Linked DNA regions of Metabacillus sp. B2-18. The protein of the gene in region 2 interacts with the protein of the main gene of each other region in a pairwise test. Links are inferred from orthologs where the notes say so. Each region holds a gene or a part of one and is shown on either strand. Other genes may lie near its edges.

Region 1 (5,649 bases), 1.4 Mb from region 2 along the record:
AATCATGACTATTTGTAAAGAGAAAGAGATAAAAGTAGTGGCAGATGTTTCTGGTGATGCACTAAAAGAAGTTGTATCTGAAAAACCATTCTTAATTAAACCGAACCATCATGAATTAGGGGAATTGTTTGAAACAAACATTCAATCTGTAGAAGATGCACATAAATATGCGAAGCAACTTGTCCAACAAGGTGTAAAGCATGTGATTGTCTCAATGGCTGGTGAAGGGGCACTTCTAGTTACAGATGAATTCAGTTATGTAGCAAATGTACCAAAAGGAAAGGTATTAAATTCTGTTGGTGCCGGTGATTCAGTTGTTGGTGGATTTTTAAGTGCTTTCTCCGAAAATAAATCGCTGGAAGAAGCGTTTAAGATTGGTGTTGCTTCAGGCAGTGCAACAGCATTTTCACTTGAGCTTTGTACAAAAAAAGAAGTAGAAGAGTTATTACCTCAAATAGAAGTAGTCAAAATATAGAGGGGGAAAAATGATGAGGATAACAGAAGTATTAACAAAAAGGACAATAAAATTAGAAATCCAATCAACATCAAAGGGCGATGTTGTAAAAGAATTAGTTGATGTATTAGATCGTGCTGGTAAGCTTTCAAACAAAGCGGCTTACGAGCAAGCCGTATTAAATCGTGAAAAACAAAGTACAACAGGAATTGGTGATGGTATTGCCATTCCTCATGCTAAAACAAATGCAGTGAAAGAACCCGCTATTGTGTTTGGACGCTCAACAACTGGTGTGGATTATGAATCATTAGATGGTCAGCCAAGTTATTTGTTTTTTATGATTGCTGCTCCAGAGGGCGCAAACAATACCCACTTAGAAGCATTGTCAAAACTCTCAAGTATATTAATGAAGCAAGAAGTAAGAGATCAGTTACTTCAAGCAAAAACAGAGGATGAAGTGTTGGCGATTATCGACCAATATGATGTTCAAGAAGATGAGAATGAAGCTGTGCCAACTGAGGGGAAAACAGGTAAAATATTAGCTGTTACTGCATGTCCAACGGGTATTGCTCATACGTATATGGCAGCAGATGCATTAAAAGAAAAAGCAAAAGAGCTGAACTTATCGTTAAAAGTAGAAACGAATGGTTCCGGTGGAGCTAAAAATGTTTTAACTCCTGCAGAAATAGAAGAAGCCACAGCGATTATCGTAGCTGCAGATAAACAAGTAGAAATGGAACGTTTTAAAGGTAAGCATGTGATCATTGTTCCAGTTGCTGATGGTATTCGTAAAACAAAAGAATTATTAGATCGTGCTGTAAATCAAGATGCTCCAATTTATCAAGGAAGTGGAGAATCGAAAAAAGAAGATCGCAGTGGTGAAAGAACTGGATTTTATAAGCACTTAATGAACGGTGTATCTAATATGTTACCGTTTGTTGTAGGTGGCGGTATCTTAATTGCCTTATCATTCATGTTTGGAATTCATGCATCAGATCCTAACGACCCTTCACATAACGCCTTTGCTGAAGCATTGAGCACAATTGGTGGCGGAAATGCATTTGGATTAATGATTCCTGTATTAGCTGGATTCATTGCATTAAGTATTGCTGACCGTCCAGGATTAGCGCCAGGTATGGTTGGTGGATTTATGGCAGCTCAAGGTGGCGCAGGCTTCTTGGGTGGATTAATTGCTGGTTTCTTAGCAGGTTATATTGTTGTACTTTTAAAGAAACTTTTATCTGGCATGCCAGCTTCTTTAGAAGGAATTAAACCCGTTCTGTTATATCCGGTTTTAAGTATATTCACTGTTGGAATGATCATGTTCTTTGTAGTAAATCAACCTGTAAGTGCATTAAATGGTGTGATTAGTGACTTCTTAAGTAACTTAGGTACAGGAAACTTAATACTTCTAGGCTTACTATTAGGCGGTATGATGGCAGTAGATATGGGTGGTCCAATCAATAAAGCTGCTTTCACATTTGGTATAGCAATGATTGATGCAGGAAACTTTGCTCCGCATGCTGCAGTTATGGCTGGCGGTATGGTTCCTCCACTAGGAATTGCATTAGCAACTACGTTATTCAAAAATAAATTTACGAAACGTGAACGTGAAGCAGGTATTACTTGTTATATTATGGGTGCTTCATTTATTACAGAAGGTGCTATTCCTTTTGCAGCGGCCGATCCAGCTCGTGTTATTCCTTCCATTATCACTGGTTCTGCAGTAGCTGGAGCTTTAGCAATGTTCTTCGGAAATGGATTACGCGCACCACACGGCGGTGCATTTGTTATTCCTTTAGTTGAAGGTAACCCAGTTTTATATCTATTAGCTATTGTTATAGGTGCAGTAGTTACTGCTTTAATGTTAGGAATTTTAAAAAAGCCTGTTAATGAATAAAAAATTGTAAAAAAGCAGACTGGTTTTTAGTTTACTAGAAATCAGTCTGTTTTTCTTTTTTGAGAATTCTTTTACAACTGTAGTGATTAAAAGTAAAAAAAGTTGGGTAAATAAAAGTAGTAGACAAAAAGATAGGATTGAAAGGTGGAATTAACTTGTCAAAACCAATATTTACGTCAACAGTAACAGCAGTCGGTGGAAGAGATGGCAGAGTTGAGTCATCTGACGGCAATATCAATTTACAATTAGCAATGCCAGGTTCACCTAGAGCCAAGGAAATGCCTGAAGCAACAAATCCTGAACAATTATTTGCGGCTGGTTATTCTGCATGCTTTGATGGTGCATTACAATTAATTGCAAAAAGAGAAAATGTGAACTTTGAATCTGAAGTAACAGCAAATGTTAGTCTTTTAAAGGACGAGTCTGATGATGGTTTTAAACTAGGTGTTACGTTACAAGTAAAAGGAACGGGAATTGAAAAGGACAAGCTTGAAGAATTGGTTGAAAAGGCACATGGATTTTGTCCATATTCAAAAGCAACAAGAGGAAATATTGAAGTTGAACTAGAGGTCGTATAAGAATTTACCTTTAATTTGAAGAATTTCTTCAAGTAAATAAACGTAAAATTATTTCTAAGCCCCAAATGATATATCTTCATTTGGGGTTTAATTGTTTTTATAGAAATAGGATATTTATTGGCAAAATATCCATATAAAAAGGTATAATGATAAAAGAGCAATGTAATATAGGAGGATCTTCATGTCGCAAACTGAAACAGAAACAACGAAGTCAAAGATGTGGGAATGGACAAAGGCTATTGTGCTAGCGGTTGGACTAGCTATGATTATTCGTATTTTTTTATTTGAACCATATCTTGTAGAAGGGTCTTCGATGGATCCAACACTACATGATGGGGATCGTCTTTTTGTTAATAAAACGTTAAAGTTTATTGGTGAGATTGATAAAGGTGATATTGTTATTATTGATGGCAAAGAAGAAAACATTCGCTATGTAAAACGTGTAATAGGTGTCCCAGGAGATAAGGTCAGTGCGCAAGATGGAAAAGTGTATGTCAACGGAACGGTTATAGAGGAACCATATCTTGATAGTAATGAAAAGGAAGCAGAGAGTATAGGAATTGACTTAACTGATGATTTTGAAGAGATAGAGGTACCGAACGGTAACTATTTTGTTATGGGAGATAATCGACTAAATAGCATGGATAGTCGAAACGGTCTAGGTTTAATTGAAAAAGATCGTATTTTGGGTAAATCTGAATTTATCTTTTTCCCATTTGATCATTTAAGTAAAACAGAATAGTTGATACAACGATGACGACAAAGTTTTATTTGTCGTCTTTTTAAATTTATCTTCCATATTTTTGTAACATTTCATCCTTTTAAGCGACTACATATATAAGTCAAACACAACAAAGGAAGTGTTAAAAAGATGAAAAAGTGGAGGTTTCTTTTATGTTCATTCTTTCTTGTTATCCTTTTTACTGGTTGTAGTAATAATTCAAGTGAGAGTGCAACTGAGAATACGACGGGTCAATCTTCTGATCAAGCTGTTCCGGAACTGGAAAAGAAAGAGCATTCAGAAGCAGATTCAGTAGAAAATACGGTTGAAAAGGAAAAAAAGGAAGATAACTTTGATAGTGGCAGGATGGTTATTTATACAGCTGACCTGTCTATAAAAGTATCGAACTTTGATGAAACAGTGAAATTTGTTCAAGAGAAAACAGAAACTTTACATGGATATGTTGTACAATCTCATTCCTACTCTGTGGATGATGGAGAAACGGTTGAAGGTACAATAACAGTGAGAATACCACAGGAATCTTTTCACTTATTTTTGGAGAGTGTTGAAAAGGGAAGTACAAAGGTTTTAGATCGTTCAATTTCAGGCCAAGATGTAACAGAAGAATATGTTGATCTTGAATCACGTTTGAAATCTAAACAAGTTGTTGAAAAAAGATTACTTGAATTTATGGAGAAGGCTGAAAAAACAGAGGATTTATTGAAAATTTCAAGCGACTTAGCTGCTATCCAAGAAGAAATTGAGACAATAAAGGGAAGAATGAATTACTTAGATAATCAAGTTAGTTTAGCTACTGTAACGCTTCAAGTTAGAGAAGATAAAGTAAATGTTCCAGAACTTGATAATGAGGGTTTGAATACTTGGGAACGGACAAAGAAGCAGTTCATGGAAAGTGTTAATGTTGTTTTAAAATCAATGTCTAGTATTTTTATTTTCTTAGTTGGAAGTTTACCGATTTTAATTATTATTGGTGGAATTCTTTTTATTGCGCTTTTCATTTTTAAAAGAAAAAGAAGGCATAATCAAGGAAAACCACCAACTAATTTAGGTGAATAAATGAAATGCTTTTATGTAGCCAAGATCGTTAAAATAAGCATCGTTATAAAGACAGAACCAATTACTAGTAGTACACTAACTAAAATAGGCATTTTTTTATCCGCAAGGTGATAATGGGGAAGAATTCGCTTTAGTGAGAGCGAAATAATTATGTAAATGAATATAACCCCGATAATAAACGTAACCCCACTAGACTCAAAACCTAGAAAGGCAAAGTAAATTCCAGAAAAAAAGATTAGCAAGCAGTATTCAATTAGAGTGTGTAATTTCATGTTAGTCTCCCTTAAACTTTTAGATAGCTTATTTTAACATAAATTAAATATGAGTTTAAGAAAGACAAGGACTAATAATTGAAATTATAAATAGAAAAGAAGCAGCTGGGAAAGCTGCTTCTTTTTTGGAAAATGCTATGCTGCAATGTTTATGTCATCATCAAGTTGTAATTTATTTTCTCTTGCCTTAATAGCAGCCTTATAGAAGAGACCAGTTATTAAAACAGTGATGATGCTTGCGCCGATATATGATGTTGTTAATGATAATCCGAAGCCAATTGCTGCATTCAAAATATACGTGGAGGTGGCCATTGTCATGAAAATTCCTGGAATCATAGCAATCCAATAGTTTTTCTTAGCGATGAACAAATACATTGAAGCTACCCATAATGCAATTACTGCTGTTGATTGGTTTGCCCAAGAAAAATAACGCCATAATAGTGTAAAGTCTATTTTAGTTAGAGCAAAAGAGATAACAAACAATGGAATCGCAATCCAAAGGCGACTCATAATTTTAGATTGAGAAATGTTTAAATAGTCTGCAATGATCATACGTGCACTTCTAAATGCTGTATCACCAGAAGTAATCGGTAGTACAATGACACCTAGAACAGCTAACGTTCCGCCAATTGCTCCTAACATGGCAG
Region 2 (8,251 bases):
GTAAGATTCATATTAACTGATATTCTACAACATCAGCATTCAGTTCCTAGAGTGATACAAAAAAAGATCAGCATTTCTACTGATCTTTTCCATCTTACTTGGCGACGTCCTACTCTCACAGGGGGAAAAAACCCCCAACTACCATCGGCGCTAAGAGCTTAACTTCCGTGTTCGGACTATCGGCCTGCGATAAGCGGCGAATCTCCGCGTCAGCTTGTTCATTCAGATCCTCATGTGCCAAGACCGCACACTCCGGTCTTCATTCTCTGCGCTTCCTTGATCTTCTTGCTTCTCCCAAGCCTCAGGCTAGTAGTTTTACTTTGTCTCTAATTTTTATTTTCAAACCTTCGGTTTAACAACCTATAACTACACAAAAAAAGATCAGTATCTCTACTGATCTTTCCTTCATCTTACTTGGCGACGTCCTACTCTCACAGGGGGAAACCCCCAACTACCATCGGCGCTAAGAGCTTAACTTCCGTGTTCGGACTATCGGCCTGCGATAAGCGGCGAATCTCCGCGTCAGCTTGTTCATTCAGATCCTCATGTGCAAAGAAGCACACTCCGGTCTTCATTCTCTGCGCTTCCTTGATCTTCTTGCTTCTCCCAAGCCTCAGGCTAGTAGTTTTACTTTGTCTCTAATTTTTATTTTCAAACCTTCGGTTTAACAACCTATAACTACACAAAAAAAGATCAGTATCTCTACTGATCTTTCCTTCATCTTACTTGGCGACGTCCTACTCTCACAGGGGGAAACCCCCAACTACCATCGGCGCTGAAGAGCTTAACTTCCGTGTTCGGCATGGGAACGGGTGTGACCTCTTCGCCATCATCACCAAATAATGTGGTTTACGGCTTCCGATGAACTTCACATTTCTGCGTCATCTCATTCGTCAACATCCTCACGTACTGAAGTACGCTCCGGTGTCTCCTCAATCGATTCCTTGAACTGTTCGTTCCTCGAAACCCTTTCACTTTGTATAAAGTTTTCAAGAATATTATATTCCTTCAAAACTAGATAACGAATCACAATTCAATTCACTAAGCTAACGCGCTTTTATTAGGTTAAGTCCTCGATCGATTAGTATCAGTCAGCTCCACACGTCACCGCGCTTCCACCTCTGACCTATCAACCTGATCATCTTTCAGGGATCTTACTCACTAATGTGATGGGAAATCTCATCTTGAGGGGGGCTTCATGCTTAGATGCTTTCAGCACTTATCCCTTCCGCACATAGCTACCCAGCTATGCCTTTGGCAAGACAACTGGTACACCAGCGGTGCGTCCATCCCGGTCCTCTCGTACTAAGGACAGCTCCTCTCAAATTTCCTACGCCCACGACGGATAGGGACCGAACTGTCTCACGACGTTCTGAACCCAGCTCGCGTACCGCTTTAATGGGCGAACAGCCCAACCCTTGGGACCGACTACAGCCCCAGGATGCGATGAGCCGACATCGAGGTGCCAAACCTCCCCGTCGATGTGGACTCTTGGGGGAGATAAGCCTGTTATCCCCGGGGTAGCTTTTATCCGTTGAGCGATGGCCCTTCCATGCGGAACCACCGGATCACTAAGCCCGACTTTCGTCCCTGCTCGACTTGTAGGTCTCGCAGTCAAGCTCCCTTGTGCCTTTACACTCTACGAATGATTTCCAACCATTCTGAGGGAACCTTTGGGCGCCTCCGTTACATTTTAGGAGGCGACCGCCCCAGTCAAACTGCCCACCTGACACTGTCTCCCAGCCCGATCAGGGCTGTGGGTTAGAATTTCAATACAGCCAGGGTAGTATCCCACCGACGCCTCCACCGAAGCTAGCGCTCCGGCTTCTCAGGCTCCTACCTATCCTGTACAAGCTGTACCAAAATTCAATATCAGGCTACAGTAAAGCTCCACGGGGTCTTTCCGTCCTGTCGCGGGTAACCTGCATCTTCACAGGTACTATAATTTCACCGAGTCTCTCGTTGAGACAGTGCCCAGATCGTTACGCCTTTCGTGCGGGTCGGAACTTACCCGACAAGGAATTTCGCTACCTTAGGACCGTTATAGTTACGGCCGCCGTTTACTGGGGCTTCGGTTCAAAGCTTCGCTTGCGCTAACCTCTCCCCTTAACCTTCCAGCACCGGGCAGGCGTCAGCCCCTATACTTCGCCTTGCGGCTTCGCAGAGACCTGTGTTTTTGCTAAACAGTCGCCTGGGCCTATTCACTGCGGCTTTTCCGGGCTATTCACCCTAAAAAGCACCCCTTCTCCCGAAGTTACGGGGTCATTTTGCCGAGTTCCTTAACGAGAGTTCTCTCGCTCACCTTAGGATTCTCTCCTCGCCTACCTGTGTCGGTTTGCGGTACGGGCACCTCTCACCTCGCTAGAGGCTTTTCTTGGCAGTGTGGAATCAGGAACTTCGGTACTATAGTTCCCTCGCCATCACAGCTCAGCCTTCGCGACAACGGGATTTGCCTCGTTGTCAGCCTAACTGCTTGGACGCGCATATCCAACAGCGCGCTTACCCTATCCTTCTGCGTCCCCCCATTGCTCAAATGGTGAGGAGGTGGTACAGGAATTTCAACCTGTTGGCCATCGCCTACGCCTTTCGGCCTCGGCTTAGGTCCCGACTTACCCTGAGCGGACGAGCCTTCCTCAGGAAACCTTAGGCATTCGGTGGAGGGGATTCTCACCCCTCTTTCGCTACTCATACCGGCATTCTCACTTCTAAGCGCTCCACCAGTCCTTACGGTCTGGCTTCACAGCCCTTAGAACGCTCTCCTACCACTGTTCTAAAAGAACAGTCCACAGCTTCGGTGATACGTTTAGCCCCGGTACATTTTCGGCGCAGAGTCACTCGACCAGTGAGCTATTACGCACTCTTTAAATGGTGGCTGCTTCTAAGCCAACATCCTGGTTGTCTAAGCAACTCCACATCCTTTTCCACTTAACGTATACTTTGGGACCTTAGCTGGTGGTCTGGGCTGTTTCCCTCTTGACTACGGATCTTATCACTCGCAGTCTGACTCCTGAACATAAGTCTTTGGCATTCGGAGTTTGACTGAATTCGGTAACCCGATGGGGGCCCCTAGTCCAATCAGTGCTCTACCTCCAAGACTCTCATTTCAAGGCTAGCCCTAAAGCTATTTCGGAGAGAACCAGCTATCTCCAAGTTCGATTGGAATTTCTCCGCTACCCACACCTCATCCCCGCACTTTTCAACGTGCGTGGGTTCGGGCCTCCATTCAGTGTTACCTGAACTTCACCCTGGACATGGGTAGATCACCTGGTTTCGGGTCTACGACCACGTACTTATTCGCCCTATTCAGACTCGCTTTCGCTGCGGCTCCGTCTTATCAACTTAACCTTGCACGGGATCGTAACTCGCCGGTTCATTCTACAAAAGGCACGCCATTACCCATTAACGGGCTTTGACTACTTGTAGGCACACGGTTTCAGGATCTCTTTCACTCCCCTTCCGGGGTGCTTTTCACCTTTCCCTCACGGTACTGGTTCACTATCGGTCACTAGGGAGTATTTAGCCTTGGGAGATGGTCCTCCCTGCTTCCGACGGGATTTCACGTGTCCCGCCGTACTCAGGATCCACTCTGGAGGGAACGAAGTTTCAACTACAGGGTTGTTACCTTCTTTGACGGGCCTTTCCAGACCTCTTCATTTACTCCGTTCCTTTGTAACTCCGTATAGAGTGTCCTACAACCCCAAGAGGCAAGCCTCTTGGTTTGGGCTTCTTCCGTTTCGCTCGCCGCTACTTAGGAAATCACGTTTGCTTTCTCTTCCTCCGGGTACTTAGATGTTTCAGTTCCCCGGGTCTGCCATCAACACCCTATGTATTCAGGTGAAGATACTACTCCATTACGAGCAGTGGGTTTCCCCATTCGGAAATCTCCGGATCAAAGCTTACTTACAGCTCCCCGAAGCATATCGGTGTTAGTACCGTCCTTCATCGGCTCCTAGTGCCAAGGCATCCACCGTGCGCCCTTAACAACTTAACCTTTGACATCGAAGATGTCGTTTAAATCAATTATTAAGAGAATCACTAAACTAAGCGTTTAAACTCAGTGAATTACTTGAATTGTTTTCGTTATCTAGTTTTCAAGGAACATAAAACACAGGATGTTCAAATGCTCTACGCATTTAGACTCCTATGTGTTGAGTCTTACTTATATAGAAAGATCTAATGATCTCTCAAAACTAAACAAAATACCAAGCGTACTCCATTTTCCTTAGAAAGGAGGTGATCCAGCCGCACCTTCCGATACGGCTACCTTGTTACGACTTCACCCCAATCATCTGTCCCACCTTAGGCGGCTGGCTCCTTACGGTTACCCCACCGACTTCGGGTGTTACAAACTCTCGTGGTGTGACGGGCGGTGTGTACAAGGCCCGGGAACGTATTCACCGCGGCATGCTGATCCGCGATTACTAGCGATTCCGGCTTCATGCAGGCGAGTTGCAGCCTGCAATCCGAACTGAGAATGGTTTTATGGGATTGGCTTGACCTCGCGGTCTTGCAGCCCTTTGTACCATCCATTGTAGCACGTGTGTAGCCCAGGTCATAAGGGGCATGATGATTTGACGTCATCCCCACCTTCCTCCGGTTTGTCACCGGCAGTCACCTTAGAGTGCCCAACTTAATGCTGGCAACTAAGATCAAGGGTTGCGCTCGTTGCGGGACTTAACCCAACATCTCACGACACGAGCTGACGACAACCATGCACCACCTGTCACTTCGTCCCCCGAAGGGGAACCTTCTATCTCTAGAAGTAGCGAAGGATGTCAAGACCTGGTAAGGTTCTTCGCGTTGCTTCGAATTAAACCACATGCTCCACCGCTTGTGCGGGCCCCCGTCAATTCCTTTGAGTTTCAGTCTTGCGACCGTACTCCCCAGGCGGAGTGCTTAATGCGTTTGCTGCAGCACTAAAGGGCGGAAACCCTCTAACACTTAGCACTCATCGTTTACGGCGTGGACTACCAGGGTATCTAATCCTGTTCGCTCCCCACGCTTTCGCGCCTCAGCGTCAGTTACAGACCAGAGAGTCGCCTTCGCCACTGGTGTTCCTCCACATCTCTACGCATTTCACCGCTACACGTGGAATTCCACTCTCCTCTTCTGCACTCAAGTTCCCCAGTTTCCAATGACCCTCCACGGTTGAGCCGTGGGCTTTCACATCAGACTTAAGAAACCGCCTGCGCGCGCTTTACGCCCAATAATTCCGGACAACGCTTGCCACCTACGTATTACCGCGGCTGCTGGCACGTAGTTAGCCGTGGCTTTCTGGTTAGGTACCGTCAAGGTACCAGCAGTTACTCTGGTACTTGTTCTTCCCTAACAACAGAACTTTACGACCCGAAGGCCTTCATCGTTCACGCGGCGTTGCTCCGTCAGACTTTCGTCCATTGCGGAAGATTCCCTACTGCTGCCTCCCGTAGGAGTCTGGGCCGTGTCTCAGTCCCAGTGTGGCCGATCACCCTCTCAGGTCGGCTACGCATCGTCGCCTTGGTGAGCCGTTACCTCACCAACTAGCTAATGCGCCGCGGGTCCATCTGTAAGTGATAGCCGAAACCATCTTTCAATTTCGAACCATGCGGTTCGAAATGTTATCCGGTATTAGCTCCGGTTTCCCGGAGTTATCCCAATCTTACAGGCAGGTTACCCACGTGTTACTCACCCGTCCGCCGCTAACCTCAGGGAGCAAGCTCCCATTGGTTCGCTCGACTTGCATGTATTAGGCACGCCGCCAGCGTTCGTCCTGAGCCAGGATCAAACTCTCCAATAAAGAGTTGATATAGCTCATAAAGTTTGTACTATATAGTACGTTTTTTTTGTTAATCGAAATTAACGTTGGCACGCTTGGTTTTGTTTAGTTTTCAAAGATCATATCTTGTCCAATTCGTATCTCTCAACGACTGGACTATCATCTTAACACGTAATAAAAATTATGTCAAACATTTTTAAAATGTTTTTTAGAAGATGATTGTTAGAATTACTCAATCACTTATAATTCGTGACTGGATTTACATCATACCAATAATATTCATAACTATCAACTGGTAATAATTTCATACTTGTTTAAACGTCAAATATCTCTGCCCTAAATAGTTCAATACTGTATAGATAAGTGCAGCCAACAATATTGATAACTCTTCTCCATATATATTGGTACTTAAAACGTTCTTATTTATCAAACTGTACCCTATATTATAAGAAACATAATAGCTTACTAAAATGACAAATAAGAAAAGAGCAATTCCTTTTTTATTATTAACATTGCTGTTAAACGTAAAATTTCGATTAAGAAAATAGCTAATAATAGCTCCTATACCATTACCTATAAAAGTTGATACCCAATAAGAAAAACCAAATACATTTAATAGCAAGAATATCGAAGAGATTCCAATGATAGTATTTATTAGCCCGACTCCAATAAATCGTATAATTGTGTTTGACTTATTATAATAATTCTTTATGGTCTGAAGCATCAGTTTCAATATTCCTTTTAATAAGTTGTTTTGTTAAACCTAAAGTATTTATATCAATACTATATCTTGGTCGTCGTTTTGACTCTTTATAAATCTTCCCAATGTACTCTCCAATTAATCCAATGGCTATTAACTGTAGTCCGCCAATTAACCAAATAGATGTAATTAATGATGTCCACCCTGTCTCTGTTTCTCCAATAAACTTTAAAGTTACAAAATATGATCCAAACAACAAACTAGTAAAAAAAGAGAGGAATCCTAGAAGTAAAACAAACCTTATTGGTGTTACTGAAAAAGAGGTTATGCCTTCAAAAGCAAAGGAAATCATTTTCTTTAAAGGATATTTGGTATCTCCAGCAAATCTTTCTTTTCGATCATAATAAACAGCTGTAGATGGAAACCCAATCAAAGGAACTATTCCTCTTAAAAATAAATTTACTTCTTCAAATTTTTCTAACTCCTCAACAGCCCTTTTACTCATTAAGCGATAATCAGCATGATTATAGATTAAATTGACACCTAGTTTCTGCATTATTTTGTAGAATGCTTCTGCAGTTGTTTTCTTAAATAGTTGATCCGTATCTCGTTTATCTCTTACACCATATACAATATCAAAGCCCTCATTATATTTTAAGATAAAATCTTTTATAACATCTACGTCATCTTGTAAGTCTGCATCAATAGATATAACACAATCTGATGAATCTTTAGCTGCAATTAATCCTGCTAATAACGCACTTTGGTGTCCAACATTTCTTGCTAGTTTTAAACCATGTACTTTTTTATTTTTTAAGCTTTCTTTATAGATAATAGACCATGTTTGATCTTTGCTCCCATCGTCTACAAGTAATATATTACTCTGATCTGATATTAACCTAACTTCTATAAGATGATCTAATTTATCAATTAATACAGTTAAAGTTTCAGGTAAGACTTCTTCTTCGTTATAGCAGGGTACGACTATTGTAAGTATTGGTTCCATCTATGTAATACCTCCCAGATTTTACATTGCTTTATATAAATAGATTTTCCAAACTGAAGATTCACTTTGAAATGTCTTCTCTAGTACTAGATTATTCTCAGTTGCATTATCTATTGGAACAGTTGAAAAAATAAATGAACCTCCTAGGTTTTTAAATGCTTCTGTATTTAATTCAAGATTTCTTAACGTTTTTTTAGAATTCTTCTTAAACATATAATGCTTACCAAGTTCATCGGTGAAGATATAGCAACGTCCACCCCACTCATCAAAATAAGTTCTTATTGTTTTGTTTTTTTCGAGTTCTTTTTCGATAATTTTTCTGAATTCATACTTATAGCTCAAGGGATAAAAATTATTATATGTATCTAATGTATAAAAACCGTTATATTGCGGAATTGCCGGATGAATACCAATACTAGCAATTCTATAGTCTTTTTGAGGTAATCCTATATAAGATTTAATTTCATTAAAAAGTGACTCAGAATAAAACTCTTTAACAGAAGGCTTTTTATGATAAATAACCTCATCATTAAATCCTAGAAGTAAAACAATCTGTGCTATAATGAAGAAAAAAGCATAGGGCTTCCAGCTCTTTCTGTGGTTCCAAATAATTTTTAGACCTAGCGCAAAGCCAACATATATAACTAGAGGTCTCAAGAAGTGAAATCTAGCAAAATTAAAAGTATCCATAACATGAAATTTCTCTGTTAGTGGAAGCCAGCCCTTATAAAACCAAAAGGCATACCATGCAGATAATGCAAAATTAAGTATAAAGAGAAAGAGAAACACC
Region 3 (6,489 bases), 4.1 Mb from region 2 along the record:
ATCTCCCCCAATCTTCCTTGTACACATTTATATGTGAGACGAGGGGAAACATTCTCAATAATTACAAGAAGAACTGAAGAAAGTAATAGACAATTCCTGCCAAAATAGCAGCTGCGGGCAGTGTTACCACCCAAGTAAAAATCATTGTTTGGGCTGTACCCCAATTAACTCCTTTTACCCGATTTGAAGCACCTACACCTAGTATAGAAGAAGAAATCACATGAGTTGTACTAACAGGTAGGTGAAAATAAGTTGCTGCAAAAATAATTGAAGCAGACGACAGATCTGCAGCAACCCCGTTAACTGGTCGGATTTTCATAATTTTGTTTCCAACCGTTTGAATAATTCTCCATCCACCAATAGATGTACCCAATCCCATTGCTAAAGCACAGGAAAATTGTACCCAAAACGGAATATCCATTGTTTGATGATAGTTATTGGCAATAAGAGCTAATGTGATAATCCCCATTGCTTTTTGGGCATCATTTGTCCCATGTGTATAAGCTTGAAAAGCAGCGGTTAAAATTTGAATTCTCCTAAATCGATTATTCGATTTTGTTAGCGAGTGATTTTTGAACAGCACTTTAAAGAGACTAAACACAACATATCCAACGATAAATGCTAGAATTGGTGAAATTAGCAGTGATTGAACAATTTTTGTAAATCCTGAGTAGTTAATACTTCCAAAGCCAGACGCGGCAATTGCTGCCCCAACAATTGATCCAATAATTGCGTGTGAAGAGCTGCTCGGTATTCCGTAATACCATGTAATCAAATTCCATGCGATTGCAGAGACAAGGGCTGATAAGATCACAACAGATCCATTTTCTAATGTGAATGGATCCACAATCCCACTTGTAATCGTCTTTGCCACACCCGTAAACGTAAGTGCCCCAATAAAATTCATAACAGCTGCAAGAATGACCGCATGTCTTGGTTTAAGCGCTTTTGTTGAAACACTCGTTGCAATCGCATTTGCCGTGTCATGAAATCCATTGATAAAATCAAAAGCTAAAGCGCCTACGACAATGAAGCATGTAATTAGTAAGGTCATCTCCATCTAGCTCGGCTCCTTACGCATTTTTCATCACAATGCTATCAAGTGTATTTGCCACTTTACGACAGCTGTCAACGATGCCCTCGAGAGATTCATAGATGTCTTTATACTGAATGATTTTAATCGGATCTTTTACGGTAGCAAACAGATTTTTCACAGCCGTACGAAGTAAATTATCACTATTTGTTTCATGTTCTTTAAGCTTTATTGAATACGGTGAGATGGCTTGTAATTTTTTCTGTGATAAGCATGTAACCGCTAATGAAATTTCTACGGCACATTGATGGTTAATGTTCACGAATTTTCTCATGTGCTCGGTTACATTTGTGACGGAATACATTTCAAAAAGTGCAGCAGTATGTTCAATACCGTCTAGTACGTCATCGATATCGATCGCAAGTTGAAGGATGTCCTCTCTGTCGATTGGCGTGATAAACGTTTGGTTAAGCTCTCTCGTAATCGTTTGAATGAGCTCATCACCTGTTGATTCATACTCTTTTATTGCTTCTAAGAAAATCTGTAACTCATGATGATTTGAAATGTTTTGCTCAATGCAATACTGTGTTGTTGATTTAAGATTGTCTGTCATTTTTAATAAAAGCTCTGAAAATTTATCTTTTTTACCCTTTGAAAACACCGTTTATTCCCCCAAGAAACCTTGTCCTTATTTATTGATACGTATGTAAATATAAAAACATGACAAATTTATCAAGTTTACTCGTATTGTAGCTTATTCAATGGTTATTATGCTAGATAGTTGGAAAATATTTTCGTCGACATTTGTCTAAATTAGTCGATTGTATGAGGAATAGATTTTCTTCTCTTGGTATATTTGGGACTAGAATCGAGGGCTGGCGCTTATACCTGTCTCGAGTCAGGGAGAATCGGGACTCGAACCGGGGGCTGGCTTTTATACCTGTCTCGTTTCAAGGACAATCGGGACTACAATCGGGGGCTGGCGCTTATTCCTGTCTCGTTTCAAGGACAATCGGGACTACAATCGGGGGCTGGCGCTTATTCCTGTCTCGAGTCAGGGGGAATCGGGACTCGAATAGGGGGCTGGCTTTTATACCTGTCTCGTTTCAAGGAGAATCGGGACTACAATCGGGGGCTGGCGCTGATTCCTGTCTCGATTCAAGGACAATCGGGACTACAATCGGGGGCTGGCGCTTATACCTGTCTCGAGTCAGGGGGAATCGGGACTCGAACCGGGGGCTGGCTTTTATACCTGTCTCGTTTCAAGGAGAATCGGGACTCCTATCGGGGGCTGGCGCTTATTCCTGTCTCGATTCAAGGAGAATCGGGACTCCTATCGGGGGCTGGCTTTTATACCTGTCTCGATTCAAGGAGAATCGGGACTACAATCGGGGGCTGGCGCTTATTCCTGTCTCGATTCAAGGACAATCGGGACTCCTATCGGGGGCTGGCGCTTATTCCTGTCTCGATTCAAGGACAATCGGGACTACAATCGGGGGCTGGTGCTTATTCCTGTCTCGATTCAAGGACAATCGGGACTCCTATCGGGGGCTGACGCTTATACCTGTCTCGATTCAAGGACAATCGGGACTCCTATCGGGGCTGGCGCTTATTCCTGTCTCGATTCAAGGAGAATCGGGACTCCTATCGGGGGCTGGCGCTTATTCCTGTCTCGATTCAAGGACAATCGGGACTCCTATCGGGGGCTGGCGCTTATTCCTGTCTCGATTCAAGGACAATCGGGACTCCTATCGGGGGCTGGCGCTTATTCCTGTCTCGATTCCCGGGTGAATAGCAATTATTCCTGCGATTTGGGCAATTTACACTCAGTTCCTGTTAATAGAGCACAAACTAAAAAAGAACCCAACACAAATGTGCTAGGTTCCCTATTATTTTTATTCTTCTTCAACTAACGTTTTTTTACGACGCACCTTGCTTAATGCTTCATATACGATTGGCACTATAACAAGCGTTAATAACGTGGAACTTGTTAAACCACCAATTACCGTTACACCAAGGTCTTTTGAGATCATCCCGCCGCCTTCTAGTCCTAGTGCTAGTGGGATGAGGGCACCGATTGTAGCGATTGCTGTCATGAGGATTGGACGAAGACGAGTTGTACCCGCTTCTAAAATGGCCTCACGTGTGCTTAAGCCTTCTTTCTCCTTGTGGATTACGCGGTCAATTAATACAATCGCGTTTGTTACAACGATACCGATCAGCATTAGAGCACCAATCATTGAGTTAACACTTAATGTTTCACCAGCAATTAATAAGCCGACAAGAGCACCGATTACTGTAAACGGTAAGGAGAACAGAATCGCGAATGGTGCTAGTGCTCCACCGAAAGTGATAACTAAGATCAGATAAACGATCGCAATCGCTGCTAACATGGCTAAACCTAATTGAGTAAATGATTCTTGGATGTCCGCTGATACCCCACCCATATTTACTTCAATTGTTGACGGAAGTTCTAAATCGTCTACCTTTGTTTGAACATCTGTTGAAACTTTTGCAACATCATCTGTTGTGATTTCACCTGAAACTGAAACATAGATTTTTCCATCACGTCTTGTGACAGTATTTGATGTTTCACCTTCTTGTACGTCAACTACATCACCAATTTTCACTCCTGTTCCAAGTGGAGATTGAATGGTTTTTTCTGTTAAATCATCAACATTTTCATACGTTTCTTCATCAACTTGAAGATACACATTTAGGTCTTCACCGTCTTTTTCAACTGTTGTTAATACTGGACGTTCTCTTGTTGGGTTAAGCGCCATACCGATTTGAGCTGCTGTTAATCCGTACTTACTTAACTCTTCTTGATTAGCTACAAATGTGTACTCTTCATATGTTTCTGACATACTTGATTCTACATTTTTAAGAGAATCATTGTTTTCCATAATCTCTTGGATATCTGCTACAACAGGCTCAATGTCTTCCATGCTGTTGCCATAAACATACATTGTAATTGCATTGCTAGATCCCATTGAAGCAAAGTCTTGTGAAGCCCATTCTCCCCCACCAGCTGCTACTTCAATTAAATCTTCAACAACTTGTTCTTTTTCTTCTGCAAATTCAGGTGTGTCATCTTCATAAAGAATGAAGAACATCGCACTGTTTGTATCACCAGGATTCATTGGGTTTTCACTACCAAGTGAATATTGTACTGTTTTCACATGTTCTCTATCCAAGAAGAATTCTTCAGCACTTAAAGCTGCTTCTTCTGCTTGCTCTCTTGTTTCACCTGGCTCTGGTTTGTACGTAACGATCATCATTTTTTCTTCTTCAGATGATAAGAAACTAACCCCGATAACCGGAACTAAGAATAAACTTCCTACTAACATAGCAATCGCAATCAAGGAGGTAATGATCTTGTGGTTCAACGTCCAATTTAGAATTGAACGATAAGCACCTGTCATTTTGCCTGGTTTGTGTTCGTCATGTTGCTTTAATTTTTTGCTTTCACCATATAAATTTTTCTTAAATAAACTGTGCGCCATCATTGGTACAATTGTGATTGCAACTAATAATGATGCTAAAAGCGCAAATACCATTGTTAATGCGAATGGTAAGAATAGTTCCCCGATCATTCCTTTTACAAGCGCTAACGGTAAGAATACCGCGATCGTAACGATTGTCGATGACATAATTGGTATGAACATCTCTTTTGTTGCTTCACGAACTAATGCCTTACCTTTTAATTGTTCACCTTTAAGTGACATTCTTCGGTAAATATTTTCAATAACAACGATCGAGTCATCAACAACACGACCAATCGCAACAGTCATCGCACCAAGTGTCATCATGTTCAGCGTAATACCCATTTGATTTAACAGGATAATTGCGATCAATAATGACAACGGAATTGAAATAATTGAGATTAATGTTGATTTAATATCTCTTAAGAATAAGAGAATAATAACAACCGCGAAAAGTGCTCCAAATAGTGCTTTACTTAGCATTGTCCCAACTGACTCTTCAATTGGTGTTGCTTGGTCAAGTGTATAAACAACATCAAGACCTTCAATTTCATCTTCAAAATCAGCTAATTTTTCTTCAATACCGTTGGCAACATCTACTGTATTAGCGTCTGATGCTTTTACAATTTGAATACCGATTGCTTCTTTCCCATTAGTACGAGAAATCGACTCTGCCTTTCCAACTAATTCGATATCAGCAATTTCTGAAAGTTTCACAGTAGGCAATTCGATCTTAGCAGACATTTGTGCTTGGGCTTGGGCTTGGGCTTGGCCCGCACCAGTTTGTGGTGACTGAGCGGTCATATCAGCCGATTGACCACCTTGTGCTGCTGCCTGTTGATTTCCTTGCGCCGAAGGCATAACTGGAATTTCAATATTTTTCAAATCATCAATTGTTGTAATGTTTCCATCAACTACCACAGATTTTTCTGTTTCATCTAATGTTAAAACTCCTAATGGAAAATTAACATCAGAGCCTTGAATAAGACCTTTTACTGTCTCTGTATCTAAACCTAGCTCTGTTATTTTATCTTCTTTAAAAGTAAACAATACTTCCTCTAACTGTTGTCCAGATACTTGAACAGAAGAAACACCTTCAACCCCTTCTAAAGCAGGGATGATTTCGTCTTCAACAACAGTGGTAAGCTCTGCAAGTGATTGATCTTCATTCGCAATACTTAATGCTAAAATAGGAAATGCATTTAAACTAATTCTTGAAACGCCAGGTTCATTAGCGCCATCAGGAAGTTCAATATCCGTTAATGCATCGTTTAATTCATCTTCAGCTTCATCCATATTTTTTTCAAATCCGTATTCGATTTGAAGCGATGATGCATTTTGCATAGAGTTTGAGCTAACAACATTTACTCCATTTAAATTTTGAACAATCTTTTCAATTGGTTCTGTGACATGATCAGCGACTTCTTCAGGAGTAGCCCCTGGATAAATGGTTGTAACTGAAATAATCGGGGTATTAATATTCGGGATTGTTTCAAGCTTCATGTTTAATCCGGAATATAGCCCAGCTACTGTTATAATTATTGTAAGCAGCCATACAGCAAATTTGTTTTTCAATACAAAATTAATTATGCTATTCATAACATCCTCCATTTTTTAGAATCTAATTGACTATCGGGTCACAATAATTAATAATATAAATGACTAGTCAGTCAGAGTCAACGAACATTTTGTTAATAAACTTTAATTTTTTTGTAAATGTTTTTATATCAAGCTATAAAAAACTCAATATAGAGGCTAAGTCTTTTGTAGTAAGGAGGTCAAAATGAAGGAAAAGGAAAAGAAAATTATTGAGGCCGCCGTTAGTATTTTTGCCACAAAAGGATATTCCGCTACATCGATTCAAGAAATTGTTGATGCTTGCGGAATTTCAAAAGGCGCTTTTTACTTATACTTTAAATCGAAGGATGCCCTACTTCTGGCAGCATTTAAGTATCAATTTCAATTAATTCA

Evidence for each region. The genes of interacting proteins can lie anywhere in the genome.
Region 1: the proteins of LPC09_RS01595 (region 2) and LPC09_RS08640 interact in binary tests that used the Bacillus subtilis proteins (3 or more experiments, as listed by UniProt). The link is inferred for Metabacillus sp. B2-18 from one-to-one orthologs.
Region 3: the proteins of LPC09_RS01595 (region 2) and LPC09_RS21965 interact in binary tests that used the Bacillus subtilis proteins (3 or more experiments, as listed by UniProt). The link is inferred for Metabacillus sp. B2-18 from one-to-one orthologs.

The regions. Positions count from the first base shown.
Region 1 is NZ_CP088245.1:1,716,955-1,722,603, forward strand. The notes cover bases 1-2,921. They hold LPC09_RS08640 (PTS fructose transporter subunit IIABC), read left to right. Parts: upstream 1-488; coding sequence 489-2,354; downstream 2,355-2,921. Other genes in these bases: pfkB (1-phosphofructokinase), read left to right, coding at 1-475; LPC09_RS08645 (organic hydroperoxide resistance protein), read left to right, coding at 2,510-2,921. Also shown: more of LPC09_RS08645, read left to right, coding at 2,922-2,932; lepB (signal peptidase I), read left to right, coding at 3,114-3,674; LPC09_RS08655 (DUF4349 domain-containing protein), read left to right, coding at 3,804-4,730; LPC09_RS08660 (hypothetical protein), read right to left, coding at 4,742-5,002; LPC09_RS08665 (carbon starvation CstA family protein), read right to left, coding at 5,138-5,649. UniProt on the Bacillus subtilis protein: The phosphoenolpyruvate-dependent sugar phosphotransferase system (sugar PTS), a major carbohydrate active transport system, catalyzes the phosphorylation of incoming sugar substrates concomitantly with their translocation across the cell membrane.
Region 2 is NZ_CP088245.1:289,402-297,652, reverse strand. Bases 5,457-8,251 are described here. They hold LPC09_RS01595 (glycosyltransferase family 2 protein), read right to left. Parts: upstream 7,462-8,251; coding sequence 6,451-7,461; downstream 5,457-6,450. Other genes in these bases: LPC09_RS01590 (DUF6044 family protein), read right to left, coding at 7,483-8,251; LPC09_RS01600 (GtrA family protein), read right to left, coding at 6,060-6,479.
Region 3 is NZ_CP088245.1:4,339,438-4,345,926, forward strand. Bases 2,729-6,489 are described here. They hold LPC09_RS21965 (efflux RND transporter permease subunit), read right to left. Parts: upstream 6,118-6,489; coding sequence 2,929-6,117; downstream 2,729-2,928. Other genes in these bases: LPC09_RS21970 (TetR/AcrR family transcriptional regulator), read left to right, coding at 6,302-6,489. Outside these bases: LPC09_RS21955 (inorganic phosphate transporter), read right to left, coding at 62-1,060; LPC09_RS21960 (DUF47 domain-containing protein), read right to left, coding at 1,074-1,694. UniProt on the Bacillus subtilis protein: Required for self-resistance to surfactin, an antimicrobial lipopeptide surfactant produced by B.subtilis. Also required for swarming motility.